3 regions of the Streptomyces sp. NPDC025793 genome follow, and region 1 is predicted to be linked to each of the others. Evidence: predicted binding sites of a transcription regulator. Region 1 holds the regulator's gene; each other region holds the start of a gene.

Evidence for each region. The regulator HrcA, encoded in region 1, represses chaperone genes, less so after heat shock. The targets are predictions, from matches to a motif close to TTNGCACTCNGNNNNNCNGAGTGCNAA.
Region 2: the regulator HrcA is predicted to act here: its motif matches at 3,891-3,917, upstream of groES (co-chaperone GroES).
Region 3: the regulator HrcA is predicted to act here: its motif matches at 3,746-3,772, upstream of groL (chaperonin GroEL).

Annotation. Positions count from the first base shown of each region.
Region 1 covers NZ_JBVHMR010000027.1:61,812-71,438, reverse strand. Annotated here, with positions in the region: gene ACZ4MF_RS35255 (SpoIIE family protein phosphatase) at 1-734, shown strand, start outside; gene hemW (radical SAM family heme chaperone HemW) at 761-1,993, shown strand; gene ACZ4MF_RS35245 (DUF3097 domain-containing protein) at 2,027-2,839, opposite strand; gene ACZ4MF_RS35240 (MBL fold metallo-hydrolase) at 2,874-3,596, opposite strand; gene hrcA (heat-inducible transcriptional repressor HrcA) at 3,770-4,786, shown strand; gene dnaJ (molecular chaperone DnaJ) at 4,787-5,923, shown strand; gene ACZ4MF_RS35225 (nitronate monooxygenase) at 6,146-7,222, shown strand; gene ACZ4MF_RS35220 (16S rRNA (uracil(1498)-N(3))-methyltransferase) at 7,219-7,956, shown strand; gene ACZ4MF_RS35215 (VOC family protein) at 7,974-8,366, shown strand; gene ACZ4MF_RS35210 (hypothetical protein) at 8,463-9,014, shown strand; gene ACZ4MF_RS35205 (S41 family peptidase) at 9,060-9,627, shown strand, end outside.
Region 2 covers NZ_JBVHMR010000016.1:23,866-33,492, forward strand. Annotated here, with positions in the region: gene ACZ4MF_RS27600 (RNA polymerase sigma factor) at 1-652, shown strand, start outside; gene ACZ4MF_RS27605 (THUMP-like domain-containing protein) at 707-1,870, opposite strand; gene ACZ4MF_RS27610 (polysaccharide deacetylase family protein) at 1,962-2,906, shown strand; gene ACZ4MF_RS27615 (polysaccharide deacetylase family protein) at 2,975-3,826, shown strand; gene groES (co-chaperone GroES) at 4,064-4,372, shown strand; gene groL (chaperonin GroEL) at 4,492-6,120, shown strand; gene ACZ4MF_RS27630 (ester cyclase) at 6,197-6,904, opposite strand; gene ACZ4MF_RS27635 (SDR family NAD(P)-dependent oxidoreductase) at 7,003-7,776, opposite strand; gene ACZ4MF_RS27640 (MOSC domain-containing protein) at 7,851-8,519, opposite strand; gene ACZ4MF_RS27645 (LysR family transcriptional regulator) at 8,600-9,541, shown strand; gene ACZ4MF_RS27650 (WhiB family transcriptional regulator) at 9,607-9,627, opposite strand, start outside.
Region 3 covers NZ_JBVHMR010000003.1:420,482-430,108, forward strand. Annotated here, with positions in the region: gene ACZ4MF_RS09405 (sigma factor-like helix-turn-helix DNA-binding protein) at 1-240, opposite strand, end outside; gene ACZ4MF_RS09410 (SigE family RNA polymerase sigma factor) at 354-869, shown strand; gene ACZ4MF_RS09415 (L,D-transpeptidase) at 859-1,536, shown strand; gene ACZ4MF_RS09420 (hypothetical protein) at 1,582-1,896, shown strand; gene groL (chaperonin GroEL) at 1,997-3,619, opposite strand; gene ACZ4MF_RS09430 (cold-shock protein) at 3,940-4,143, opposite strand; gene ACZ4MF_RS09435 (MoaD/ThiS family protein) at 4,575-4,850, opposite strand; gene thrC (threonine synthase) at 4,847-6,130, opposite strand; SAM riboswitch class I at 6,148-6,295, opposite strand; gene ACZ4MF_RS09445 (glucosyl-3-phosphoglycerate synthase) at 6,479-7,423, shown strand; gene ACZ4MF_RS09450 (alpha,alpha-trehalose-phosphate synthase (UDP-forming)) at 7,506-8,945, shown strand; gene otsB (trehalose-phosphatase) at 8,933-9,627, opposite strand, start outside.

The DNA.
Region 1 (9,627 bases):
CCGGGATGAGCAGCGCGCTCGTGTACGAGCCGTGCGACAAGGGCGGCCCCAGCGGCGACTTCTACGACCTGTTCCCGGCGGGCGACGGCCGCTGGTGCTTCGCCATCGGCGACGTCCAGGGCAAGGGCCCCGAGGCGGCCGTCGTGATCGGCCTCGCCCGGCCCTGGCTGCGCCTGCTCGCCCGCGAGGGCTACCGGGTCGCCGACGTCCTCGACCGCCTCAACCAGCTCCTCCTGGACGACGCCACCGAGGCCGCCGACGCCGCCGCCCGCGCCCTGGTCGCGGTGGGCGGCCGCCCCGTGGCCCCCGGGGACGGCCCGCAGACCCGCTTCCTCTCCCTCCTCTACGGCGAGCTGACGCCGCACGCGGACGGGGTCCGCTGCACGCTCGCCTCCGCCGGCCACCCGCTGCCGCTCGTCCTGTGCCCCGACGGCACGGTGCGTACGGCGGCCCGCCCGCAGACCCTGCTCGGCGTGATCGAGGACGAGACCTACACCAGCGAGACCCTCGACCTGCGGCCCGGCGACAGCCTGCTGTGCGTCACCGACGGGGTGACCGAGCGGCGCTCCGGCTCCCGCCAGTTCGACGACGGCGACGGACTCGCCCGCGCCCTGTCCGGCTGCGCGGGCCTGGACGCCGAGCTGATCGCGGAGACGATCCGCCGCCTGGTGCACGACTTCGGCGGCGGCCAGCCCGAGGACGATCTGGCGCTGCTCGTCCTCCAGGCGGAGTGACGCCCGGGGTGCTGGACAATGGGGACATGCCTTCCGCACTCCCCGACGGCGAGCCCGTCCCCGCCGACGGCGCGCTGCCCGCGTCCGCGCTCGCCGGGGCCGCCGACCGCCCGCTGGGCTTCTACCTGCACGTGCCGTACTGCGCCACCCGCTGCGGCTACTGCGACTTCAACACCTACACCGCGACCGAGCTGCGCGGCACGGGCGGCGTGCTGGCGTCCCGTGACAACTACGCGCAGACGCTGACGGACGAGATCCGCCTCGCCCGCAAGGTGCTCGGCGACGACCCCCGGGAGGTCCGCACGGTCTTCGTCGGGGGCGGTACGCCGACGCTGCTGGCCGCCGACGATCTCGTCCGGATGCTGGGCGCCATCCGCGACGAGTTCGGCCTGGCGCCGGACGCGGAGGTGACGACGGAGGCGAACCCGGAGTCGGTCGACCCGGCCTATCTCGCGACCCTCCGCGAGGGCGGCTTCAACCGCATCTCCTTCGGCATGCAGAGCGCGAGGCAGCACGTGCTGAAGATCCTGGACCGGACCCACACCCCCGGCCGCCCCGAGGCCTGCGTGGCGGAGGCGAGGGCGGCGGGCTTCGAGCACGTCAACCTCGACCTGATCTACGGCACGCCGGGCGAGAGCGACGACGACTGGCGGGCGTCGCTCCGGGCGGCGCTGGGCGCGGGCCCGGACCACATCAGCGCGTACGCCCTGATCGTCGAGGAGGGCACCCAGCTCGCCCGCCGGATCCGCCGGGGCGAGATCCCGATGACCGACGACGACGTCCACGCCGACCGCTATCTGATCGCCGAGGAACTGCTGTCCGCGGCGGGCTTCGACTGGTACGAGGTCTCCAACTGGGCCACCTCGGAAGCCGGGCGCTGCCTGCACAACGAGCTGTACTGGCGCGGCGCCGACTGGTGGGGCGCGGGCCCGGGGGCGCACTCGCACGTGGGCGGCGTGCGCTGGTGGAACGTCAAGCACCCGGGCGCCTACGCGGCGGCCCTGGCCTCCGGCCGCTCACCGGGCGCCGGGCGCGAGCTGCTCTCCGACGAGGACCGGCGGGTCGAGCGCGTCCTGCTGGAGCTGCGCCTGCGGGAGGGCGTGCCGCTGTCCCTGCTGAAGCGGGAGGGACTGGCGGCTTCCCGGCGCGCGCTGGGGGAGAGCCTCCTGGAGTCGGGGCCGTACGACGAGGGGCGCGCCGTGCTGACGCTGCGGGGGCGGTTGCTGGCGGACGCGGTGGTGCGGGACCTGGTCGACTGAGACCGCACCGAGGCACGAGGCGCCCGCGTTCGGCTACGCGGGCGCCGTGACGAAGTCGATCAGCTCCTCCACCCGCCCCAGCAGCTCCGGCTCCAGGTCCTTGTAGGAGCCCACCCGCTTCAGGATCGCCTGCCACACCGCGCCGGTGTTGTCCGACGGCCAGCCCAGGGCGCGGCACACGCCCGTCTTCCAGTCCTGGCCGCGGGGGACCCGGGGCCACTCGGCGATGCCCAGGGCGGCCGGCTTCACGGCCTCCCAGATGTCGATGTACGGGTGGCCGACGACCAGCGCGTGCTCGCTCGTCACGGACTCGGCGATGCGCCATTCCTTCGTGCCGGGGACCAGGTGGTCCACCAGGACGCCCAGGCGGGCGTCGGGCCCGGGAGCGAACTCCGCGACGACCGACGGCAGATCGTCCACGCCCTCCAGGTACTCCACCACCACGCCCTCGACGCGCAGGTCGTCGCCCCAGACCTTCTCGACCAGTTCGGCGTCGTGCCGGCCCTCGACGTAGACGCGGCCGGCGCGGGCCACGCGCGCGCGTGCGCCGGGCACGGCGACCGAGCCGGAGGCCGTACGGGTGGGCCGTACCGGACCGCGCGACGACGACGGCCGTACGAGCGTGACCACCCTGCCCTCCAGCAGGAAACCGCGCGGCTCCAGCGGGAAGACACGGTGCTTGCCGAAGCGGTCCTCCAGGGTCACCGTGCCCGCCTCGCAGCGGATCACCGCCCCGCAGAACCCGGTGCCGGGCTCCTCCACCACCAGACCCGGCTCCGCCGCCACTTCCGGCACGGGCGGGGACTTCTTCCACGGCGGGGTCAGATCGGCGGAGTACTGGCGCATTCGAGTGACGATAGGAGAAGTCGCGGACCAGCGCCTACGACACGCCGAAGCGGGCCGCCAGCCGATCGCGCTGCCGTCGTACGAACGCCGCGTCCACCACCGCTCCGTGACCCGGCACGTACAGAGCGTCCGCACCGCCCAGCGCCAGCAGCCGGTCGAGCGCGGCGGGCCAGCGGGTCGGGACCGCGTCCGGGCCCGCCTGAGGCTCGCCGGACTCCTCGACCAGGTCGCCGCAGAAGACCACCTCACGGTCGCCGGGGACCAGGACCGCCAGGTCGTTCGCGGTGTGGCCGGGGCCCACGTTGGCCAGCAGGACCTGGCGGCCGGCGCCCAGGTCCAGGGTCCACTCGCCCGAGACCTGGTGGGCGGGCGGGACCAGCGCGTCCGTCGCCTCGTCGGCGTCGGCGACCGGCAGGCCGTTCCTGATCGCGTCCAGGCGCAGTTCCTCCCGCTCGTGGGCGAACACCGCGTCCGCACCCACCGCCGCGTACACCCGCGCCCCGGCGAACGCCGGGACCCCGAAGACATGGTCGAAATGGGGGTGGGTGAGCGCGAGATGGGTCACACGGCGGCCGGCCAGTTCCTCGGCCTGCCCCCGCAGCCGCGCGCCTTCGGCCAGACTCGACCCGGCGTCCACCAAGAGCGCCGTACCCTCGCCGAGGACCAGCCCCACCGTGCAGTCCCAGCCCGGCAGCCGGCACCGCCCGACCCCGGCGGCCAGCCGTTCCCACCCCAGCTCTTCCCAAGTCACGGTCATACCGCGACGCTAGCCGTACGACGCGTGGCGAGCGCACCGACCTTGCCCCGGGTGTACCGGACAGTCGTACACTGGGGCCGGGAAAGGGCTGGCACTCGTATGGGAAGAGTGCCAGGAGGCCGACCCCGACGGACGAACGGGGCGAGGGGACGACGTGCTGGAGGTGCGCGCGCATGCTGAGTGAACGCAGGCTCCAGGTGCTGCGCGCGATCGTCCAGGACTACGTCGGGACGGAGGAGCCGGTCGGCTCCAAGGCGCTGACCGAGCGGCACAACCTCGGGGTCTCCCCGGCGACCGTCCGCAACGACATGGCGGCCCTGGAGGACGAGGGCTTCATCGCGCAGCCGCACACCAGCGCCGGGCGGATTCCGACCGACAAGGGCTATCGGCTGTTCGTCGACAAGCTCGCCGGTGTCAAGCCGATGACGGCTCCGGAACGGCGGGCCATCCAGAACTTCCTGGGGGGCGCCGTCGATCTCGACGACGTCGTGGCCCGTACCGTACGGCTGCTCGCGCAGCTCACGCGGCAGGTCGCCGTCGTGCAGTACCCGTCTTTGACCCGGTCCACCGTCCGCCACGTCGAGCTGCTCTCGCTCGCGCCCGCGCGCGTGATGCTCGTGCTGATCACGGACACCGGCCGGGTCGAGCAGCGGATGGTCGACTGTCCGGCGCCGTTCGGCGAGGCCTCGCTGGCGGATCTGCGGGCGCGGCTCAACAGCCGGGTCGCGGGGCGCCGGTTCACGGACGTGCCGACGCTGGTCGAGGATCTTCCGGACGCCTTCGATCCGGAGGACCGCGGTACGGTCTCCACGGTGCTCTCCACTCTTCTGGAGACACTCGTGGAGGAGAACGAGGAGCGGCTGATGATCGGCGGCACCGCCAATCTCACCCGCTTCGGACATGACTTTCCCCTCACGATCCGGCCCGTCCTGGAGGCCCTTGAGGAGCAGGTCGTGCTCCTCAAACTCCTTGGCGAGGCGAAGGATCCGGGCGTGACCGTGCGTATCGGTCACGAGAACGCACACGAGGGACTCAACTCCACGTCCGTCGTGTCGGTGGGCTACGGTTCGGGCGGCGAGGCGGTTGCCAAGCTCGGCGTGGTCGGACCGACCCGCATGGACTACCCGGGAACGATGGGAGCGGTACGCGCAGTGGCACGGTACGTCGGACAGATCCTGGCGGAGTCGTAAGTGGCCACGGACTACTACGCCGTTCTCGGCGTGCGCCGCGACGCGTCGCAGGATGAGATCAAGAAGGCGTTCCGTCGGCTCGCGCGCGAGCTGCACCCGGACGTCAACCCGGATCCGAAGACCCAGGAGCGGTTCAAGGAGATCAACGCCGCTTACGAGGTGCTGTCGGACCCGCAGAAGAAGCAGGTCTACGACCTCGGCGGCGACCCGCTCTCGCAGAGCGGCGGCGCGGGCGCGGGCGGCTTCGGCGCCGGTGGCTTCGGCAACTTCTCCGACATCATGGACGCGTTCTTCGGTACGGCGTCGCAGCGCGGGCCGCGCTCGCGCACCCGGCGCGGCCAGGACGCGATGATCCGCATCGAGGTCGAGCTGAACGAGGCGGCCTTCGGGACCACCAAGGACATCCAGGTCGACACGGCGGTCGTCTGCAACACCTGCAACGGCGAGGGCGCGGCGCCCGGTACGACCGCCCAGACGTGTGACATGTGCCGCGGCCGCGGCGAGGTCTCGCAGGTCACCCGGTCCTTCCTGGGCCAGGTCATGACCTCGCGCCCCTGCCCCCAGTGCCAGGGCTTCGGCACCGTCGTGCCGACCCCGTGCCCGGAGTGCGCGGGCGACGGCCGGGTCCGCTCCCGGCGCACGCTGACCGTCAAGATCCCGGCGGGTGTCGACAACGGCACCCGGATCCAGCTCGCCGGCGAGGGCGAGGTCGGCCCCGGCGGCGGTCCGGCCGGCGACCTGTACGTCGAGATCCACGAGCTGCCCCACTCGACCTTCCAGCGGCGCGGCGACGACCTGCACTGCACGGTCACGATCCCGATGACCGCGGCCTCGCTCGGCACCAAGGTGCCGCTGGAGACCCTGGACGGCATGGAGGAGGTCGACATCCGGCCGGGCACCCAGTCCGGCCAGTCGATCCCGCTGCATGGCCGCGGCGTCACGCATCTGCGCGGCGGCGGCCGGGGTGACCTGATCGTGCATGTCGAGGTCACGACCCCGACCAAGCTGGACCCCGAGCAGGAGCGACTGCTGCGCGAGCTGGCCAAGCTGCGCGGCGAGGAGCGTCCGCAGGGGCAGTTCCAGCCGGGTCAGCAGGGGCTGTTCTCGCGGCTGAAGGACGCGTTCAACGGTCGCTGACGCGAGCTGCCGGGCGGCCGGGGGGGCGGGGGGTGGCCCCCGGGCAGGCACAGTCAGCCGGGTCAGCAGGGGCTGTTCTCGCGGCTGAAGGACGCGTTCAACGGTCGCTGAGCCCGGGGGGACCAGGGGCGTACGGGCTGCTCGGACCACCCGTATGCCCCTGTCCTATGCCGTGGGAAGCCCGGTTTCGGACTTGTTCGGAGGACGTGACAACATGCGGTCATGTCCTCCGCGCTGACCGATCTCCTCCCCCACCCGATCGTGCAGGCCCCCATGGCGGGCGGCGTCTCCGTCCCGCAGCTCGTCGCCGCCGTCTCCGAGGCCGGTGGCCTCGGGTTCCTCGCCGCCGGTTACAAGACCGCCGACGGGATGTACCAGGAGATCAAACAGCTGCGAGGGCTCACGAGCCGCCCCTTCGGCGTGAACGTGTTCCTGCCGCAGCCCGAGCTGTCCGAATCGGGCGCCGTGGAGGTCTACGCGCATCAGCTGGCCGGCGAGGCCGCCTGGTACGAGACCGAGTTGGGCGACCCCGACAGCGGCCGGGACGACGGCTACGACGCCAAGCTCGCCGTACTCCTCGACAACCCGGTGCCGGTGGTCTCGTTCCACTTCGGCGTGCCGGGCCGGGACGTGCTCGACCGGCTGCGCCGGGCCGGCACCGTCACCCTGGTCACCGCCACCACCGCCGAGGAGGCACGCGCGGTCGAGCGGGCCGGGGCGGACGCGGTGATCGCGCAGGGCGTGGAGGCCGGCGGCCACCAGGGCACGCACCGGGACCTGCCCGAGAACGACGGCTCCGGCATCGGTCTGCTGTCGCTGGTCGCGCAGATCCGGGAGGCCGTGAGCCTGCCGGTCGTCGCCGCAGGCGGCATCATGCGCGGCGGTCAGATCGCCGCCGTCCTCGCGGCCGGCGCGAGCGCGGCCCAGCTCGGCACCGCGTTCCTCGCCACCCCAGAGTCCGGCGCCCACGCCCTGCACAAGCGGGCGCTGACCGACCCCCTGTACGCGCGCACCGAGCTGACCCGCGCGTTCTCGGGCCGCCCGGCGCGCGTACTGGTCAACCGCTTCGTGCGCGAGCACGGCCCCTACGCCCCCGCCGCCTACCCCGAGGTCAACCACCTGACCTCGCCGCTGCGCAAGGCCGCCGCCCGGGCCGGGGACGCCCAGGGCATGTCGCTGTTCGCGGGCCAGGGCCACCGGCTGGCCCGGGAACTGCCCGCCGGAGAGCTGGTGGAGGTGCTGGCGGCCGAACTCGCCGCTGCCCGGACGGCGTTGTCGGCCGGAGGTGACGCGCGATGACCGCGCCCGTCTTCGTCGTGGACCGACTCGACCTCACCGGACCGGAGTTCGTGCTCGACGGACCCGAGGGACGGCACGCCGTGTCCGTGAAGCGGCTGCGGCCCGGCGAGGACGTGGTCCTCACCGACGGGCGCGGCCGCTGGGCCGAGGGCGTCGTCAAGGCGGCCGAGGGCAAGGACCGGCTCGTGGTGGACGTGGCGGCGGTCCACGAGGAGCCGCCGGCCGCCCCGCGCATCACCGTCGTCCAGGCCCTCCCCAAGGGCGACCGGGGCGAGGTCGCCGTGGAGACGATGACCGAGGTCGGCGTCGACGCGATCGTGCCCTGGCAGGCGTCGCGCTGCATCACCCAGTGGAAGGGCGAGCGCGGCCTGAAGGCGCTCGGCAAGTGGCGGGCGACCGCGCGCGAGGCCGGCAAGCAGTCGCGCCGGGTCCGCTTCCCGGAGGTCGCGGACGCCGCGACCACCAAGCAGGTGTGCGCACTGCTGGCCACCGCCGACTTCGCCGCCGTCCTCCACGAGAGCGGCGAGGAACGTCTCGCCACCGCCGAACTCCCCGCCGAGGGCGACATCGTGCTGGTCGTCGGACCCGAAGGAGGCGTCTCCCCCGAGGAGTTGGCGCTCTTCGCGCAGGCCGCTGCGCGGCCGTACGTCCTCGGGCCCACCGTGCTGCGCACATCCACCGCCGGCACCGCCGCCGCGGCCCTGCTGCTGGGCCGCACCGGCCGCTGGTCCTGACACACCTGGGGGACACCGTGGAACTCGCCCAAGTCCGGCTCCTGGTCACCGACTTCGCCGCCTGCTACCACTTCTACGCCGACGTCCTCGGCCTGAAGCCGCAGTCCGGCGCGACCGAGGGCCCGTACGAGAAGTTCAGCCCGCACACCGGTTCCGCCGGGATCGCCCTCCAGGACCGGGCGATGATGACCGAGATCCTGGACGAGCTGGGCGACAGCGTCAACGGCCACCGCTCCCTGGTGGTACTGCGCGTGGACGACCTCGACGCCTGCTGCGCGCGGATCACCGCCCGCGGCGGGACGGTGATCCACGGCCCGGCCCCCATGACCGACCGCATGCGCGTGGCCCACCTCAAGGACCCGGAGGGCAACCTGGTGGAGCTCCAGGAGTGGCTGCTGCTGCGGGGCTGACCACCGCGCCCCCTCCGGGCGCGACCGGCACTCCGAACGGGTGAGTGGCCGTATGCCGCCTTCCCCCGGGGACGGGACGGTGGCACTCTGCCCTACATGGGGGCTTTCAGGTGGATTGGGTACGGGACACGCGGAGTGCGGGTCGCGGGTGCGGTGGGGGCCGTCGCCGTGGCCGGCGGGGCGCTGGCGGGCTGCCAGCCGGCCGATCTCGACTCCTCCTCCGCCGCCTACACCACCGGCACGACCGCCACGGCCAGGCTGAAACAGCAGCACGTGGACGTCAGTTGGCTCAGCTGCACCGGCAACTACGGGAACGACGGGAAGGCGGGCACTCCCGCGCCGACCGAGACCACCGTCGTCTCCGTCGAGTGCCAGGGCGAGACCCGGAGCCGGAAGAGGATCACCGTCACCGGGAGGGTCACCAAGGCCGTCGACGGGGCGTGTGTGCGCGGGTCCCTGACCGCCAGGGTCGGGGGCCGGCAGGTGTTCCACGTGAGCGGGCTCGGTGACTGCGCGGCCACGCCCGGGCCGACGTACGAGCCGCCCACGTACCACCCAGGCGGCGGGCAGCCCACCGTGACGGTCACCGTCACCCGGACCCTCTGGTGCAAGGGCGATCCGACCTGCTGGCCCGTCCAGGGCAAGTGATCGAAACACGGGCGGGGCACGCCGGTCGCTGCGTACAGTGACGGGGTGACTCAGGGTGCTTCGACGGGAACGACGGGAACGGCCGCAACCCCGGCGTCCTACGGCTATCTCCGATTCCCCCACGTACACGGCGACTTGGTGACCTTCGTCGCCGAGGACGACGTATGGCTCGCCCCCCTCGACGGCGGCCGCGCCTGGCGGGTCAGCGCCGACAACCGGCCCGTGACCCACCCCCGGATATCCCCGGACGGGCGCCGTATCGCCTGGACCTCCACCCGGGACGGCGCGCCCGAGGTGCATGTCGCCCCCGTCGACGGCGGCCCCGCCGAGCGGCTGACGTACTGGGGCAACCGCCGTACCGACGTGCGCGGCTGGACCGCCGACGGGCGGGTCCTCGCCCTCGGCGCGCAGGGCCGCCCCAGCTTCCGCCAGAGCTGGGCGCACGCCGTCCCGCTGGACGGCGGCCCCGCCGAGACCCTGCCGTACGGCCCGGTCGGCGACGTGGCGCCCGGCCCGGCCACCGTGCTGCTGTCCGCGCAGATGGGCCGCGAGGCGGCGTACTGGAAGCGCTACCGCGGCGGCACGGCGGGCAAGTTGTGGATCGACCGGGAGG
Region 2 (9,627 bases), on a different contig from region 1:
GGGGTACGCGGCGACCGTCGGCGACGACTGGCTGCGCCCCGGCCTGTGCGAGGACGCGCTGCGCCTGGCCCGCGTCCTGTCCGCCCTGATGCCCGAGGAACCGGAGGTGCACGGCCTGACCGCGCTGCTGGAGTTCCAGGCGTCCCGCACGGCCGCCCGCACCGGCCCGGAGGGCGAACCGGTCCTGCTGGCGCAGCAGAACCGCCGCCGCTGGAACCGGCGCCTCATCGACCGCGGCATCCACGCCCTCGACCGCGCCACCGCGTCGGGCGCCCCGGGCCCGTACGCCCTCCAGGCGGCCATCGCCGCGTGCCACGCGCACGCGTACCGCTACGAGGACACCGACTGGCGCGCCATCGCCACCCTGTACGCGCTGCTGGCGGCCCGTGCCCCGTCCCCCGTGGTCGAACTGAACCGCGCGGTCGCCGTGTCGATGGCCGACGGCCCGGCGGAAGGGCTGCGGCTGGTCGACGCCCTGACCGCCGACCCCGCCCTGCGCGACTACCACCTGCTCCCCAGCGTCCGCGCCGACCTCCTGGCCCGCCTCGGCCGCACGACGGAGGCCCGCGAGGAGTTCACCCGGGCGGCGGCCCTGGCACGCAACGACAAGGAACGGGAACTGCTGCTGCGCCGGGCCGCCGAACTGCCGTGACGGAGCGGGCCCGCAGACGATCGACGGCGCATCCCGGCACTTCCGGCGGAGCGCTCAGGCGGGGTGCCCCACGAGCATCGTCGGTGCGCCCGCCACCCGGGTCAGGAACACCGTCGCCGCGTTCGGCCCCTGCGGCTTCACCTTCTTGCGCAGTTCCTCCGGCTCGACCGCCGACCCGCGCTTCTTCACCGTCAGCGTGCCGACCTCGCGCTCACGCAGCAGGGCCTTCAACTTCTTGACGTTGAAGGGGAGTTGGTCGGTGATCTCGTAGGCGGTGGCGTACGGGGTCGGGCGCCGCTCGTCGGCGGTGACGTACGCGATGGTCGGGTCGAGCAGACCGCCGGCCAGGTCCTGCGCGACCTCGGCGACCAGATGCGCGCGGATCACGGCGCCGTCGGGCTCGTACAGGTACCGCCCCACCGCCCGGACGTCCGGGTCGGGCAGCCCGCGGCCCAGCAGCGTGCGCGGGCCGGGCAGCAGGGTGGCCCGTACGGCGCCCGGCGCGCCGGTGCCGAACCACAGCACCGCCTCCTTCACGTCCCCGCCGTCGGAGATCCACTCGGCCTCCGCCTCGGCGGGGACCGCCTCGTGCGGGATGCCCGGGGCGATCTTCAGGGCGGCGCGGGGAGCCGTACGGGCCGCGCCGACCGCCCAGGACAGGGGCGGCGAGTACGCCTCCGGTTCGAAGATGCGGCCGCGGCCGCCCCGCCTCGCCGGGTCCACGAACACCGCGTCGTACCCGCTCGTGTCCACCTCGGTGACGTCGGCCTCGCGGACCTCGATCAGCTCGGCGAGACCCAGCGCCTCGGCGTTCGCGCGGGCCGTGGCCGCCGTCACCGGGTCCCGGTCCACGGCGAGCACCCGGATCCCGGCCCGGGCCAGCGCGATCGCGTCCCCGCCGATCCCGCAGCACAGGTCGGCGACGCAGGTCACGCCGAGCGCCGTGAACCGCTCGGCGCGGTACGCCGCCACGCCGGCCCGCGTCGACTGCTCGACCCCGTTCGGCGTGAAGAACATCCGCCCCGCGTCCGCCGCCCCGAACTTCGCCGCCGCCCGCTGCCGTAGCCGGGCCTGGCCGAGCGCGGCCGACACCAGCTCGGCCGGGTGGTCGCGGCGCAGCCGGGTGGCGACGGCGAGTTCGTCCGCCGGTGCGGTGTCGCGCACCTCGTCGAGGAGGGCGCGGCCTTCGGGGGTGAGCAGGAGAGCGAGGTCGTTCACCGGGTCATTGTGGGCCAGTCGGTGGACGGCGCGCCTGCGGCGGCGGTGTCGGCCGGGGATCCGGGGGGCGGTCCTGGGAGGATCCGGCGTCATGCGAGCAGTCGTACAAAACGATAAGAATTGGTCGCACTGCGGGCGTCCCGGCCTCGGCTGCGGAGCCGCCGCCCTGGCCTGCGCCGCCCTCCTCTCCGGCTGCGCCGGCCCCGCCGAGACCCGTCCCGTCGAGACTCGCCCCGCCGTGACCCGCCCCGCCCCCAGCGGCCGGGGCGGCCCCGAACAGGCCCTGAGAGCCCGGGCCCGGCAGGCCGCCGAGCACGCCCGCCTCGTCGCCGCCGCCAAACGCTGGGGCCTGAACGGGGTCCCGCTGGCGCCCCCGCCACCTCCCAGGGTGAGACCGGAGATCAGGGCCCGGGCAGGCTTCGAGGTGAAACACCAGGTGGACTGGGACCTGCCCCCGGTCTTCACCACGATCCCCACCGACCGGAAGATCGTCTTCCTCACCATCGACGACGGCTCGGAGAAGGACCCCCGCTTCCTGCGCATGATGCGGGACCTGAAGATCCCGTACACCGCCTTCCTCAGCAACTACCTGGTGAAGGACGACTACGGCTACTTCCGCACCATGCAGGCCGAGGGCCACACCCTCGACAACCACACCCTGCACCACCCCTACCTGCCGGGCCTGTCCTACGAGGACCAGAAGGCCGAGATCTGCGGCATGCAGGAGATCATGAAGAAGCAGTTCGGCAAGGCGCCCACCGTCATGCGCTTCCCGTACGGCAACTACAACCAGGACAGCCTGCGCGCCGCCAAGGCCTGCGGCATCAGGTACGCGCCGATCTGGAACGAGGAGGTGTACGTCGACCACTGGGAGTACCGCGAGGACGACCAGAAGCTGCGCCGCGGCGACATCGTTCTCACCCACTTCCGCGGCCGCTCCGAGTGGAACGGCACGATGGTCGACGACATGCGCCGCTTCCTGAACAAGGTCACCCGCGAGGGCTACGCCGTGGCCCGCCTGGAGGACTACCTGTGACGCGCGGGAGGAGCCTCTGGGCCCCGCCCCACCGGCGAACTCCCGTGCCCGGCCCTGTACCCGGCCCTGTGCCCGGCGGTGCCCCCGCCCGCCGCGCGCGCCGGGCGCTGAGCGCCGCCCTCCTCCTCCCCGCGCTCCTCTTCACGGGCTGCGCGCAGTCCGTCGACCCCATCGAACGCCTCGGTCGCAAGGCCGCCGAAGAGGTCCGGCCGCACGCCCCGCACGGCCCCGCCACGGACCGGCGCTACCGCCGCTGGGGCCTCACCGAGCCCCTCGCCCGCCCGCCCCGGCCGGACGCCCGCACCCTCGCCCTGAGCCCGCACAGCGCCGGACGCTCCCTGCCCCGGGTCATGGACCACGTCCCCACCCGTGACCCGGTCGTCTTCCTCACCTACGACGACGGCGCCGACAAGGACCCCCGCTTCGTCGACATGGTCCGCGAACTGCGGCTGCCGGTCAGCATGTTCCTCACCGACAGCGTGGCCGGCCCCCGGTACGACCACTTCGCCCGGCTGCACGCGCTGGGCGCCGGCATCCAGAACCACACCCTCGACCACCGTGTCCTGGCCGGACTGCCGTACGCGAGCCAGCGCGCCGAGATCTGCGGCCAGCAGGACCGCCTCCAGTCCCGGCTCGGCCTGCGCCCCCGCCTCTTCCGCCCGCCCTACGGCTCGTACGACACGACCACCCTGCGCGCCGCCACCGACTGCGGCATCTCCGCGTTCGTCCTGTGGCGCGCCGCCATGACCCCGGCCGACCTGGCCTACAGCCGGGGCGAGCACCGCCTTCGCCCCGGTGACATCGTCCTGGTCGGGCCGGACGAGACGACGGGCCGGACCCTGCGGGACCGCACGATCAGGGTGCTGCGCAGGGCCCAGCAGCGGGGGCTGACGGTGGGGCGGCTGGAGGACTACCTGTAGCCGCTCCCGGAGGCGCTCCCGGAGGGCCGTCCCGGACCTTCGTCCGGCCGACGCGCCGCACGGATTAGCAGTCCGCTTGACCGAGTGCTAATCGCGGTCATAGTCTCGGCTCTGGCACTCGACGCGTGAGAGTGCCAAACACGCGACGGGCAGGTCCGGCACCCGCGACGACGGATCCACCTGGTCGCCACCTCAGACAGTTAACCCCGTGAGATCTCCGAAGGGGGAGGTCGGATCGTGACGACCACCAGCTCCAAGGTTGCCATCAAGCCGCTTGAGGACCGCATCGTGGTCCAGCCGCTCGACGCCGAGCAGACCACCGCCTCTGGCCTGGTCATCCCGGACACCGCGAAGGAGAAGCCCCAGGAGGGCGCCGTCCTCGCCGTGGGTCCGGGCCGCTTCGAGAACGGCGAGCGCCTTCCGCTCGACGTCAAGGTCGGCGACGTCGTCCTGTACAGCAAGTACGGCGGCACCGAGGTGAAGTACAACGGCGAGGAGTTCCTCGTCCTCTCGGCTCGCGACGTGCTCGCGATCATCGAGAAGTAATCACTTCGAGCATTCCTTTGCTCCTGAGCTGCGCCCCTGGCCCCCGCGACCGATAAGAAGCCGGGCGCCCGGGGCGCAGCTTTTTTCACCCACAGATTTCCGAGAGGGCTTCCGCTGTCATGGCGAAGATTCTGAAGTTCGACGAGGACGCCCGTCGCGCCCTTGAGCGCGGCGTCAACAAGCTGGCCGACACGGTGAAGGTGACGATCGGCCCCAAGGGCCGCAACGTCGTCATCGACAAGAAGTTCGGCGCCCCCACCATCACCAACGACGGTGTCACGATCGCCCGCGAGGTCGAGATCGAGGACCCGTACGAGAACCTCGGCGCGCAGCTGGTGAAGGAGGTGGCGACCAAGACCAACGACATCGCGGGTGACGGCACCACCACCGCCACCGTGCTCGCCCAGGCGCTGGTGCGCGAGGGCCTGAAGAACGTCGCCGCCGGCGCCTCCCCGGCCTCCCTGAAGAAGGGCATCGACGCCGCCGTCAAGGCCGTCTCCGACGAGCTGCTGGCCACGGCCCGCCCGATCGACGAGAAGTCCGACATCGCGGCCGTCGCCGCGCTGTCCGCCCAGGACCAGCAGGTCGGCGAGCTGATCGCCGAGGCGATGGACAAGGTCGGCAAGGACGGTGTCATCACCGTCGAGGAGTCCAACACCTTCGGTCTGGAGCTGGACTTCACCGAGGGCATGGCCTTCGACAAGGGCTACCTGTCGCCGTACTTCGTGACGGACCAGGAGCGCATGGAGGCCGTCCTGGAGGACCCCTACATCCTCATCAACCAGGGCAAGATCTCCTCCATCCAGGACATGCTGCCGCTGCTGGAGAAGGTCATCCAGGCCGGCGCGTCCAAGCCGCTGCTGATCATCGCCGAGGACGTCGAGGGCGAGGCCCTGTCGACCCTGGTCGTCAACAAGATCCGCGGCACCTTCAACGCGGTCGCGGTCAAGGCCCCCGGCTTCGGCGACCGCCGCAAGGCGATGCTCCAGGACATGGCCGTCCTCACGGGCGCCACCGTCATCTCCGAGGAGGTCGGCCTCAAGCTCGACCAGGCCGGCCTGGACGTGCTGGGCTCCGCCCGCCGCGTGACGGTCACCAAGGACGACACCACCATCGTCGACGGCTCCGGCAAGACCGAGGACGTCCACGGCCGTGTCGCCCAGATCAAGGCCGAGATCGAGAACACCGACTCCGACTGGGACCGCGAGAAGCTCCAGGAGCGCCTCGCGAAGCTGGCCGGCGGCGTGTGCGTGATCAAGGTCGGCGCCGCCACCGAGGTGGAGCTGAAGGAGAAGAAGCACCGTCTGGAGGACGCCATCTCCGCGACCCGCGCCGCGGTCGAGGAGGGCATCGTCTCCGGTGGTGGCTCCGCCCTGGTCCACGCCTCCAAGGTCCTGGAGGGCAACCTCGACAAGACCGGCGACGAGGCCACCGGTGTCGCGGTCGTCCGCAACGCCGTGGTCGAGCCGCTGCGCTGGATCGGCGAGAACGCCGGCCAGGAGGGCTACGTCATCGTCTCCAAGGTCAAGGACCTGGAGAAGGGGCAGGGCTACAACGCCGCCACCGGCGAGTACGGCGACCTGGTCAAGGCCGGCGTCATCGACCCGGTGAAGGTCACCCGCTCCGCCCTGGAGAACGCCGCCTCCATCGCCTCCCTGCTGCTCACGACCGAGACCCTGGTCGTCGAGAAGAAGGAAGAGGAGCCGGAGGCCGCGGGCCACGGTCACAGCCACGGCCACGCCCACTGAGGCAAGCACCCGTCAGCGAAGGCCCGGCACCCCGGAAGGGGAGCCGGGCCTTCGCCCTGTCCGCCGCCGCGCGGGGCTACTGCTCCAACTCGTCCAGCGCGCCCAGCTGCTGCATCAGCCCCAGTGTGTCGTGCTGCCACCAGGTCTCGGCGATCTTCCCGTCGGAGCGGAACCGGAACAGCGTCGTCCCGCTCATGACGACCTGCCGCCCGGTCGGCGCGATCCCCAGGAACTCGCCCTTGTGCGTGGCCTTCCCGGTCCAGCGCGCGCAGGCCCGCTCGTCCTGCACGAGCAGGTCCTCGATCGTGAACGTGAGGTCGAAGCCCGCGCGCCACATCCGGACCTCGGCGCGGAAGTTGTCCAGCCCCAGGGTGTCCTGCGGGTTGATCGGGTCGTGGCTGTGGATGTCCTCGTCCAACAGGTCGTTGAGCGGTGGCAGTTCACCCGGAGCCGTCAGCGCCGCGAAGAACCGCCGCACGGTCTCCTCGGCCGGCCGGTCGTCCCGTACGACGTCCAGGTCCGTGAACGTCGGCATCCCGTCGCACAGGGCGAGGATCCCCTGGAAGACCCGGTCGGTCTCCGGGAGGTTCGAGTTCCGCATCGCCTCCTCGTACGACGGGAACTCCACGAACTCCACGACGTGCGACGCGTCCGAGCGGTCCTTGCCGACCAGCGCGTGCGTCGCCGTCCGCCGTCCCTTGGTCTGCGCGACCCAGTCGTCCATGAGCCGGTTCATCTCGTCCAGCCGGCTCGTCCTGCACTCGATGAGTTGTACGAAGGTCATGACGCCGCCTCCCGGCCCCCCTGGCCCGGTTTCCGTCACGCCCATTTTCGCCCCGTTCTCACACCGGGGCGACGGCGTCGTCCGTGCTCGCCCCGGGGCTACTGCGGCCCGTACTTGCGCCCCGTCTTCGAGGTGATCCCGCCCAGCAGCGCCCGGGGCGTGACCTTCACCAGGCCCATCAGCGCCTTGTACCTCGGGTCGGGGATCGACAGCGACCTGCCGCGCGCCAGATCGGCCAGGGCCGCCGCGACCAGCTTGTCGGCGTCCAGCCACATCCAGCCCGGGATGTTGTCCGTGCCCATCCCGGCCCGCTCGTGGAACTCGGTGCGCACGAAGCCGGGGCACAGGGCCATCAGCCGCACCCCGCTGCCGGCCAGGTCCCTGGCCGCGCCCTGGGTGAACTGCACGACCCAGGCCTTGGAGGCGCCGTAGGTGCCGCGCGGCACGAAGGCGGCCACGGAGGCGACGTTGACGATCCCGCCCCGGTGCCGCTCGCGCATCGCCCCGGCCGCCGCCGACGTCAGCCGGAGCACCGCCTCGCAGTGCACCTTGAGCATCTTCAGCTCGTCGGCCATGGACACGTCGAGGTAGCGTCCCTTGTTGCCGAAGCCGGCGTTGTTGACCAGCAGGTCGACCGGGTGCTTCCGGTCGCCCAGCCGGTCCGCCACCGACTCGATGCCCTTGTCCTCGGACAGGTCGGCACTCAGCACCTCGACCTCGATGCCGTGCCGGTCGTGCAACTCGGTGGCCTGCTCGCGCAGCCGCTTGGCGTCCCGCGCCACCAGGACGAGGTCATGCCCTTCCGCCGCCAGCCGCCGCGCGAACGCGGCGCCGATCCCCGCGGTCGATCCCGTAATCAGAGCCGTTGTCATGGCCCAAGGGTAGTGACCCGGACCGACAGCCTCCGCTGCCGCGGGCCCCGTGCGGGAACCGGGGTGACAGCCGCTCAGCCCCGCTGCTGCGCCACGTACTTGCGCGCCTGCGCCAGGGCCTCCGAGTGCAGCGCGCCGCCCGCCGCGAGCAGCCGCGGCAGCAGCTCCCGCTCGGTGGTGGTCGCGCGGAACTCCATCGCCGCCGTCACCCCGTGGTCCGGGCGGTGCACGATCTCGACCGGATCGCCCGAGCGGATCTCACCCGGTTCGATCACCCGGAGGTAGGCCCCCGTCACGGCCTTCCGGGTGAATCTCCTGACCCAGCTGCGCTCGCCCAGATGGCCCTGGAACGTACGGCACGGAATCCGGCCCGAGGTCACCTCCAGGACCAGCTCGGCGCCGACCCGCCAGCGCTCGCCGACCAGCGCCCCGGAGACGTCCAGCCCGCGCGTCGTCAGGTTCTCCCCGAAGCAACCGTTGGCCAAAGATCTGCCGAGTTCGCGCTCCCAGTCGTCGAGGTCCTCGCGGGCGAACGCGTACACCGCCTGCTCGTCCCCGCCGTGATGGCGCAGGTCGCACACGGCGTCCCCGGCGAGCCCGCTCGCGCCGGTCCCCTTGGGGCCCGGCGCCGCCACCCGCACCGGACCGTCGGCCGGCTTCTTGTCGATGCCCGTCACGCCCTGCGCCTGGTCCGTGTACGGCACCGGCTGCGGGCGGCCCAGATTGACCGTGAGGACTTTCATGCACATACGGTACGGGAGGTCATCTCAAAGCGTCGAGCGAATATCAGGTGCGATCTCCAAGCGGGGCTTATACTCGGAGGGTGATAGAGGCCCGCCATCTCCGTGTCCTGCGCGCCGTCGCCACCACCGGTTCCTTCTCGGCGGCGGGGCGCGAACTGGGCTGCACCCAGCCCGCCGTCAGCCAGCAGATGAAGGCCCTGGAGACCTCGGTCGGCACCCCGCTCCTGGTCCGCACCGGCCGCGAGATGCGCCTGACCCAGGCCGGCGAGGCCCTCGTCCGGCACGCCTCCGGCATCCTCGCCGGGCTCACCGCCGCCGAGGAGGAGGTCGCCGCCATCGCCGGCCTGCGCGCCGGCCGGGTCCGGCTGGTCTCCTTCCCGAGCGGCAGCTCCACCCTGGTCCCCACCGCACTGGCCGCCCTGCGCGCCGCCCACCCCGGCACCCGCGTCTCCCTGGAGGAGGCCGAGCCCCCGAAGTCGGTCGCGCTGCTCCGCGAGGGCGACTGCGACCTGGCCCTGGCCTTCCGCTACGCCGGCGCGGCCGCCGCCGAGGACTGGGACGACCTCGTCGTACGGCCCCTGCTGACGGACCGGCTGGTCGCGCTCGTGCCCGAGCGGCACCACCTCGCGCGCGCGGAGAGCGTCGCCATCGGCGAGTTGGCCCACGAACCCTGGATCGCGGGCTGCCCGCGCTGCCGGGGCCAGCTGGTCGAGGTGTGCGAGGGGGCCGGCTTCACCCCGCGCATCGACTTCGCCACCGACGACTACCCGGCGGTCGTCGGTCTGGTCGGCGCGGGCCTCGGCGTGGCCGTACTGCCGCAGCTCGCGGTGGAGTCGGTCCGGCCGAGGGGTGTGCGCACGGTCCGGCTGGAGCCGGCGGTACGGCGCGAGATCGTCGCCCTCACACTGCCCGACCTGGCCCAGGTGCCGGCCGTGGCGGCGACCCTGGAGCAACTGGCCCGTGTGTCCCTGCGCGCACAGGGGCACACACAGGGGCACGAGGGCACGCCCGCGCGTGCGTAAGCGGCGCGGCGGCACCGGTCACGGGCACACGCGTGTGTGCCCGGAATAGTTGAAGAAACGTTCCTTCAATGACTCGGGGCGGTGTT
Region 3 (9,627 bases), on a different contig from region 1:
CCGCCCGAGCGGCCACGGCCGCCGCAACCAGCTCCGCACGAGGTGACGCCGTACATGGAAGTCCACGTCGTTGTGCGGAACGCGGCGCCAGCGCGCGTACACCCGTGCCAGCGTCCTCCTCGCCAGATCGTCCGCCTCGGCCGGATCTCCGGTGAGCTTCAACGCGGTGAGAAGGAGCCGGGGCCAGCAGGCGCGCGCGTAGGCGGCGAAGTCGTGATGGATCCGGGCACCCGTCCGCATCGTCTTCTCCTTGGGTCACATGTGTTTCGATGTACGCCGCACACGCGGCCCACGGGACCTGTACGCACGGGCGGGGCAGGCGGGTTGCACCGGAGACGAAAGACGCGGAGGGCATGACCGAGGACGAGTTCGACGCTTTCTACGCGGCCGCGTTCCCCCGCCTGACCGGGCAGCTCTACGCCTTCACCGGAGACCACGGCGAGGCCCAGGACGTGGTGCAGGAGGCGTTCGTACGCGCCTGGGACCGGCGGAAGTCCTTCCTGGCCGACAGCGCCCCCGAGGCCTGGATCCGCACGGTCGCCGTACGGCTGGCGGTCAGCCGCTGGCGGCGCGCCAGGCGCTGGCTGGAACTGGTACGGCGGCACACGCCGCCGGAGTCAACCCCCGGCCCCGGCCCCGAACACACCGCGCTGGTGGCCGCGTTGCGCGCGCTTCCCCCGGCACAGCGGCTGGCGATCGTCCTGCACCATCTGTGCGACCTGAGTGTCGAGCAGGTAGCCTCCGAGACCGGCGCGCCCGTGGGCACGGTCAAGGCCCGGCTGTCCCGGGGCCGGGCGGCACTGGCGAAGCAACTGGGCACGGACGAGGCCGAGGAGCCGGTACGGAAGGAGGGCCGCCGTGTCGGATGACCTCACCGCGCATGAACTGGCCACCACACTCCACAAGTTGGCCACGGCGAACGAAACCCAGCCACCCGTCTCCGCCGCCGGGATCCGCCGCCGCGCCGTCCGCCGGAGCCGCCGCCGTCGCACGGCCCTCGCCCTCGGCGCGGGCGCCACGGCCCTCGCCCTGGCGGCATTCGCCGTGTCCCTGAAGACGGGTGGCACTCCGGAACACCGTCAGCCCCCGGCCGCCACCGCTCCCCGCCTCCCGTCCCCCTCCCTCTCCCCTTCCCCCTCCTCCTCTTTTCCCGGCCCGCCCCCGACCGCGACCCCGTCGGGGATCGCGATCGCCGGAACGGTGAACCTGGGCAAGCAGACCCTGACGATCGACGGCCGGGTCATGCCCATCACCTCGGGTTTTCCGACCCTCGTGGCCGCCGGCCCGCTGACCGTCGCCGCGAAACTCGACCTCAGCCGGGGCTCCGTCGGTCAACTCCCCGAGGCTTCCTGCAAGGTGGCGGGACCGTACGTGGTCGAACTCCGCGACACCGACCGGAACTTCATCCACGTCGGCTCCCTCGCCTGCAGCGCCCGAACCGGCAGCTGGATCGGCCTCGACCCCAAGGACGCCGTCTGGCTCTACAACAGACTGACCCCGGGCGACACGCTGTCGGCGGTCACGCCGAAGGCCTAGGCGCGGCGCGCTGTTCGCGCCACAACGAGCGCCAGGCGTTCGCCGGTGCAGCAGGGACCGAGCACCGTGCCCGAGGTGCTCGGGTTGGAGCGGATGCGGACACCGTCCGTGGACATGCCGGACGGCAACCACGGCGAGATCTTCATGTGGCTGCTCCGTCAGTGCATGCAGCAGCGTCCCGAGCTGAACCTCGTGCCCGAGCAGGGCGTGAAAGCCGAGGCCTACCGCAGGCGCCGCGCCCGTACGGACGGCTTCCTCGCGCCGGAAGGACACTTCAGGGGGCACGGGGAGCGGTCGAAACCGACGGCGCTCTCATGGCCGTGGACATCACCTCCCGCGACCGCGACGCCGAGAAGCTGAAGGACTACGCCGACCGAGAACGCCCGAGGGCGGCACCCCCAGCCGGAAGCTGGAAGTGCCGCCCTCGGTCCGAAGGACAGGCGATCAACCGTCAGGTCGATCAGAAGTCCATGTCACCGCCCGGCATGCCGCCCGGAGCGGCCGCGGCGGCCTTCTCCGGCTTGTCGGCGATGACGGCCTCGGTGGTGAGGAACAGCGCGGCGATGGAGGCCGCGTTCTGCAGCGCGGAACGCGTCACCTTCGCCGGGTCGATGATGCCCTCGGCGATCATGTCGACGTATTCGCCCGTGGCGGCGTTCAGACCGTGGCCGACGGCCAGGTTGCGCACCTTCTCCACGACGACGCCGCCCTCAAGGCCACCGTTGGCGGCGATCTGCTTCAGCGGGGCCTCCAGCGCGAGCTTCACGGCGTTGGCGCCGGTCGCCTCGTCACCCTCCAGGTCCAGCTTCTCGAAGACCGAGGAGGCCTGCAGCAGGGCCACGCCACCACCGGCGACGATGCCCTCCTCGACGGCCGCCTTGGCGTTGCGCACGGCGTCCTCGATGCGGTGCTTGCGCTCCTTGAGCTCCACCTCGGTGGCGGCACCGGCCTTGATGACCGCGACGCCGCCCGCGAGCTTGGCCAGGCGCTCCTGGAGCTTCTCGCGGTCGTAGTCCGAGTCGCTGTTCTCGATCTCGGCGCGGATCTGGTTCACGCGGCCGCCCACCTGCTCCGAGGAGCCGGCGCCGTCGACGATGGTGGTCTCGTCCTTGGTGATGACGACCTTGCGGGCGCGGCCCAGGAGGTCCAGGGTCGCGTTCTCCAGCTTGAGGCCGACCTCCTCGGAGATGACCTCGCCACCCGTGAGGATGGCGATGTCGCCGAGCATGGCCTTGCGGCGGTCGCCGAAGCCCGGGGCCTTGACGGCGACGGACTTGAAGGTGCCGCGGATCTTGTTGACGACCAGGGTCGACAGGGCCTCGCCCTCGACGTCCTCGGCGATGATCAGCAGCGGCTTGCCCGACTGCATGACCTTCTCCAGGAGCGGGAGCAGGTCCTTGACCGAGGAGATCTTGGAGTTGGCGATGAGGATGTACGGGTCCTCCAGCGCCGCCTCCATGCGCTCCATGTCGGTCGCGAAGTAGGCCGAGATGTAGCCCTTGTCGAAGCGCATGCCCTCGGTGAGCTCAAGCTCCAGACCGAAGGTGTTGCTCTCCTCGACGGTGATGACGCCTTCCTTGCCGACCTTGTCCATGGCCTCGGCGATGAGCTCGCCGATCTGGGTGTCGGCGGCGGAGATGGACGCGGTGGAGGCGATCTGCTCCTTGGTCTCTACGTCCTTCGCCTGCTCCAGCAGGGCGGCGGAGACGGCCTCGACGGCCTTCTCGATACCGCGCTTCAGGGCCATCGGGTTGGCACCGGCGGCGACGTTGCGCAGGCCTTCCTTGACCAGGGCCTGGGCGAGCACGGTCGCGGTGGTCGTACCGTCACCGGCGACGTCGTCCGTCTTCTTGGCGACTTCCTTGACCAGCTCGGCGCCGATCTTCTCGTACGGGTCCTCGAGCTCGATCTCCTTGGCGATGGAGACACCATCGTTGGTGATCGTGGGGGCGCCCCACTTCTTCTCGAGGACGACGTTGCGGCCCTTGGGGCCGAGCGTCACCTTGACGGCGTCCGCGAGCTGGTTCATGCCGCGCTCGAGGCCGCGCCGCGCCTCCTCGTCGAACGCGATGATCTTGGCCATGTGAAGTGGTCCCTCCAGGACTGGGGGTGATTCCTTCGGACCGCGCCCGCGCCCGCGACGGACGGCTCGCCGGCCTGTGGTTCCTTGCCCCACGTGGCCTGCGGGCCTCACCGACCCGGTCCTTCTTTGTCACTCTCACCTTCAGAGTGCTAACGCCAATGATTAGCACTCGCCCCTGTCGAGTGCAAGCGCCTTCGGGGGTCGGGGCGCGCGCTCAGCCGCCCGCGAACAGAGGATCCGGGCGCGGCGGAACGGGGCAGCCGGGCACGGCGAAGGGCCCGCACCCCTCGCGAGGTGCAGGCCCTTCGGACAAGAAACGTTCAGGCGCTGAGGCGAACCATGTCGGCCTGCGGGCCCTTCTGGCCCTGCGAGATCTCGAACTCCACCCGCTGCCCCTCTTCCAGGGTGCGGTAGCCGTCCATCTGAATGGCGCTGTAATGGACGAAGACGTCCGCACCACCGTCGACCGCGATGAAGCCGTACCCCTTCTCCGCGTTGAACCACTTGACGGTGCCCTGAGCCATGCCTAACTCCCCTATTACTGGCCCTTGCACAGATCCACACTTCGCGGACCCGGGTCAGACCTCACCCCCCATCGGTCGGGGGCGTGCGCCGGAACGCGTCGACCGCGGCTGAATGTATCTGTCCAACTGCCGTCTGCAACAGGTCAATCGGACGAGAAATCTGGACGACGACGGTCCGGAATCTGCCTAAAATACGGCCGAATACAGGGCAAGTCGGGCCGTACAAAGTGGAACAAAAGCCGCAGAAAGCCCGCATAGTTTGGCTACTTCTTATCGGGCTCGCGGTGCGAAATCCGGGACCGCGACCTTCAGGTCCGGAACGCGTTCCCCAACTGTACCGCGCTCAATCACACTGAATGGCCCCCTCCGTTTCTCTCACGGGGGAGGCCATTCGATGAACAATCGGTAACCGAGATTACCGACGGTAATGATCAGCCGCCGGCGACCGCCGGAATGATGGAGACTCCGGCGCCGTCCGGGGTCGCGGTTTCCAGGCCCTGCTCGAAGCGCACGTCGTCGTCATTGACGTACACGTTCACGAACCGGCGCAGCTTGCCCTGGTCGTCCAGGACGCGGGCGGCGATCCCGGTGTGGTTCTTCTCCAGGTCCTCGATGACCTGGGCGAGGGTCGCGCCCTCGGCGGCGACCTCGGCCTGGCCGCCGGTGTAGGTGCGCAGGATGGTGGGGATGCGAACGGTCACGCTCATGCGAGGCCAGCCTCTCGGAAGGAGTCCAGGGTCGGACGGATGGTGGCGGTGAGACCCGTGCCGGCCACCGCGTCGAGGGTCTTCAGGCCGTCGCCGGTGTTGAGGACGACCGTGGTCTTCGTCGGGTCCAGGACGCCGGCCTTGACCAGCTTGCGGGTGACGCCGACCGTCACACCGCCCGCCGTCTCGGCGAAGATGCCCTCGGTGCGGGCCAGCAGCTTGATCGCGTCGACGACTTCCTCGTCCGTCACGTCCTCCACCGCACCGCCGGTGCGGCGGGCGATGTCCAGCACGTACGGCCCGTCGGCCGGGTTGCCGATGGCGAGGGACTTGGCGATGGTGTTCGGCTTCTGGGGGCGGACCACGTCGTGCCCGGCCTTGTACGCGGTCGACACCGGCGAGCAGCCCTCGGCCTGGGCGCCGAAGATCTTGTACGGCCTGTCCTCGACCAGCCCGAGCTTGATGAGCTCCTGGAGACCCTTGTCGATCTTCGTCAGCTGGGAGCCGGAGGCGATCGGGATCACGATCTGGTCCGGCAGCCGCCAGCCGAGCTGCTCGCAGATCTCGTACGCCAGCGTCTTGGAGCCCTCGGCGTAGTACGGCCGCAGGTTGACGTTGACGAAGCCCCAGCCCTCGCCGGCCGGGTCGCCGATCAGCTCGGAGCAGAAGCGGTTCACGTCGTCGTAGTTGCCCTCGATGCCGACGAGTTCGCCGCCGTAGACCGCGGCCATGACGACCTTGCCCTGCTCCAGGTCGTGCGGGATGAACACGCAGGAGCGGAAGCCGGCGCGGGCGGCGGCGGCGCCGACGGCACCGGCCAGGTTGCCCGTGGAGGAGCAGGACAGGGTGGTGAAGCCGAAGGCGCGGGCGGCCTCCAGGGCCTGGGCGACGACGCGGTCCTTGAAGGAGTGCGTCGGGTTGCCGGAGTCGTCCTTGACGAACAGGCCGCCGGTGACGCCCAGTTCACGGGCGAGGTTGTCGGCCTTGACGAGCTTGGTCCAGCCGGGGTTGATGTTCGGCTTGTCCGCCACGTCGGCCGGGACGGGCAGCAGGGGGGCGTACCGCCAGATGTTCGCGGGTCCGGCCTCGATGCGGGCCCGCAGTTCCTCGGTGTCGTAGGCCGAGAAGTCGTAGGCGATCTCCAGCGGGCCGAAACACTCCTCGCACGCGAAGACCGGGCCGAGCGGGACACGGTGACCGCACTCGCGACAGCTGAGGGCCGCGGCCGGACCGAGGTCGACGGGGGAGGTGGAGGTGCTTGCAACTGTCTGCACAGCCATGGAGGCGAGGCCCTTTCTCCTCATCTTCCTCACGACGCATCTCGCCGTGAGACGGATTTGGCACCTTCCCTAGCCGGGAGCCTCGCCACGTCAACGTGCCAAGAACCGACTGGAGGGTTGCCGGGGCTTCATCGGGCCGTGTCCCTCTGCCCCTCTGGATGAGCGGTATGCGGTTGTATGAGCAGTTGTACGCACGAGTCGTGCGCGCCCGCGCCCCCGACATGCGATGGTCACCGGCGTTGTTCAAGACTGTAACCGAAGGCCAGGACAGTTGAGATAGTCGTCCGAACCGCGAGATGGATCACACAGTCACCACCTGTGATCACGAACAGTGAGGAGCCGCAGAGCGTGCTGGAAGAAGTAGAGCGCTGGCTGGCCACCCGCTCCTGGTCCGTGACCGATCGCCCGCTCCAGCGGATACTGGCCGCCAAGCAGCGCACGGGACAGACGATCAGCGTCGTGCTGCCCGCGCTCGACGAGGAGGAGACCGTCGGCGACATCGTCGCGGTCATCCGCCGCGAGCTGATGGAGCGGGTCCCGCTCGTCGACGAGCTCGTCGTCGTCGACTCCGGCTCCACCGACCGCACCTCCGAGGTCGCCGCCGCCGCGGGCGCCCGGGTCGTCCACCGTGACGCGATCCTGCCGCGCATCCCGCCCGTTCCCGGCAAGGGCGAGGTCCTGTGGCGCTCGCTCCTCGTGACCCGCGGCGACATCATCTGCTTCGTCGACGCGGACCTGCGCGAGTTCTCCGCCGACTTCGTCTCCGGCATCGTCGGCCCGCTCCTCACCGACCCCGGGATCTCGCTGGTGAAGGCCATGTACGACCGCCCGCTCGCCGGTGCCGCCGGGCAGGGCGGCCGGGTCACCGAGCTGATGGCCCGCCCACTGCTCAACATGCACTGGCCGCAGTTGGCCGGCTTCGTGCAGCCGCTGGGCGGCGAGTACGCGGCCCGGCGCAGCCTGCTGGAACAGCTCCCCTTCCCCGTCGGCTACGGCGTGGAGCTGGGCATGCTGGTGGACGCGCTGCACCTGGTGGGCCTGGACGCCCTCGCCCAGGTGGACGTCGGGGTCCGCAAGCACCGGCACCAGGACGGGCAGGCGCTCGGCCGGATGGCCGCCGCGATCTACCGCACCGCCCAGCTCCGGCTGGCCCGCGGCCATCTGATCCGCCCCGCCCTGACCCAGTTCGAGCGGGACGAGGACGGCTTCGCGCCACGGACGTACTCCGTGGACACGGAGGAACGGCCGCCGATGACGGAGATCGCGGAGTACGCCGAGCGCCGGGTGGCGTGACTTCGCCGGACTTCGTATACGGGCGGGGCGTCGGACGTGGCCGTACGTTTGAGCGTTTCCGGGCCGGGCTAGGTTGAGGACCATGGCTTCCACGCACGGTGCCGAGGTGTTGGTCGCGTCCAATCGCGGCCCGGTTTCGTACACGCTCGACGCGGACGGCGAGGGCGGTTCGCTGCGGGCCAGGCGGGGCGGCGGGGGGCTGGTCTCGGGGCTGTCGGCCATCGGCCCGGACGCCCGCGCCGTATGGGTGTGCGCGGCGCTCGGCGACGGCGACCGGGAGGCCGTACGGCGGGCGGGCGGCGGGCTGCTGCCGGCCGAGGACACCGGCGGGCAGCGGGTGCGGATGCTGGACGTCGACCCGGCCGTGCACGCCGACGCGTACAACGGCATCGCGAACTCCGTGCTCTGGTTCGTCCACCACATGCTGTACCAGACCCCGCTGGAACCGGTCTTCGACGCGGAGTTCCACCGGCAGTGGGCGTCGTACGAGGCCTACAACCGCGCGTTCGCCGAGGCGCTGGCCGAGGAGGCCGCCGAGGGGGCGGCCGTGCTGGTGCAGGACTACCACCTGTGCCTCGCGCCCGGCATGCTCCGCGCGCTCCGCCCCGACCTGCGCATCGGCCACTTCTCGCACACTCCCTGGGCGCCGCCGGACTACTTCCGCCTGCTGCCCGACGACATCGCCGCCGCGCTGCTGCACGGCATGCTGGGCGCGGACCGGACGGCCTTCCTGACCCGGCGCTGGGCGGACGCGTTCACGGCGTGCTGCACGGCGGTGCTGGGTCCGGACAGCCTCTCGGGTACGGCGATCGGGGTGCACGGGCTCGGCGCGGACGCGGACTTCCTGCGCGAGCGGGCGCACCGGCCGGACGTGACCGAACGGATGGCCGCGCTGCGGGCGGAGATCGGCGCGGGGCGCAGGACCATCGTGCGCGTCGACCGCACCGAGCTGTCCAAGAACATCGTGCGCGGGCTGCTGGCCTACCGGCAGCTGCTGGACGACCACCCCGAGTGGCGCGAGAACGTCGTCCACGTGGCGTTCGCGTACCCGTCCCGGCAGGACCTCGCGGTGTACCGGGACTACACGGCCGAGGTGCGGCGGGTCGCGGACGACATCAACTCCCGCTACGGGACGCCCGGTTGGACCCCGGTCGTACTCCACGTCAAGGACGACTTCGCGCGCTCGCTGGCCGCGTACCGCCTCGCCGACGTGGCTCTGGTCAACCCCATCCGGGACGGCATGAACCTGGTCGCCAAGGAGGTGCCGGTGCTCTCCGAGGAGGGCTGCGCGCTGGTGCTGTCGCGGGAGGCCGGGGCGTACGAGGAGCTGCGCGCGGACGCGTTCACGGTGAACCCCTACGACGTGCTGGAGACCGCGCGCGCCCTGCACGAGGCGCTGTCGCTGCGGCCGGAGGAGCGGGCGGAGCGCGCCAAGCGACTGGCGGCGGCGGCCACCGCGCTGCCTCCGGCCCAGTGGTTCATGGACCAGCTGCGGGCGCTGGAGGAGCTTCAGCCCGGCTGATCGGCGCCCAGCTGATCGGCGAGGGCGCGCAGCAGGTGTACGACACCGGCGGGGCCGTCGACGACCATGTCGGCCCGCTCCGCCAGTTCCGTGACCTCCGTGCTGCCGCTGCACACCAGGAGGCCGGGGACGCCGTCGGCGCGGAGGCGTTCGACGGTGGCGTAGGCGGGCAGGTCGCCGAGGTCGTCGCCGGCGTAGAGGACCGGGCCGGCGCCGGTCCTGCGGACGTGCTCGGCGAGGGCGACGCCCTTGTCCATGCCGGGCGGGCGCAGTTCCAGGACCAGGCGGCCGGGTTCGACGACCAGGCCGTGGCGGGCGGCGAGGTCGGTGAGGGGGGCACGCAGGGCCTCGAAGGCGGACTCCGGGTCGGCGGCGCGGCGGGTGTGCACGGCGACGGCCCGCCCCTTCTCCTCGATCCAGGTGCCGGGCCAGGCGCCGGCGCGGTCCAGGACGCCGGGCAGCTCGGCGCGGACGGCGGCGACGCCGGGGTGCGGGGCGGGGGCGGTGACCGTGCCGGTGACGGCGTCCCAGCGTTCGGCGCCGTAGTGGCCGAGGACGGTGAGGTGGTCCAGTCCCGGGACACCGGCGAAGCCGCCGTAGCGGACGGCGACGCCGGCGGGGCGGCCGGTGATCACGGCGATGGAGGCGACCTTGGGGGCGAGCCGGGCGAGGGCCGGTACGG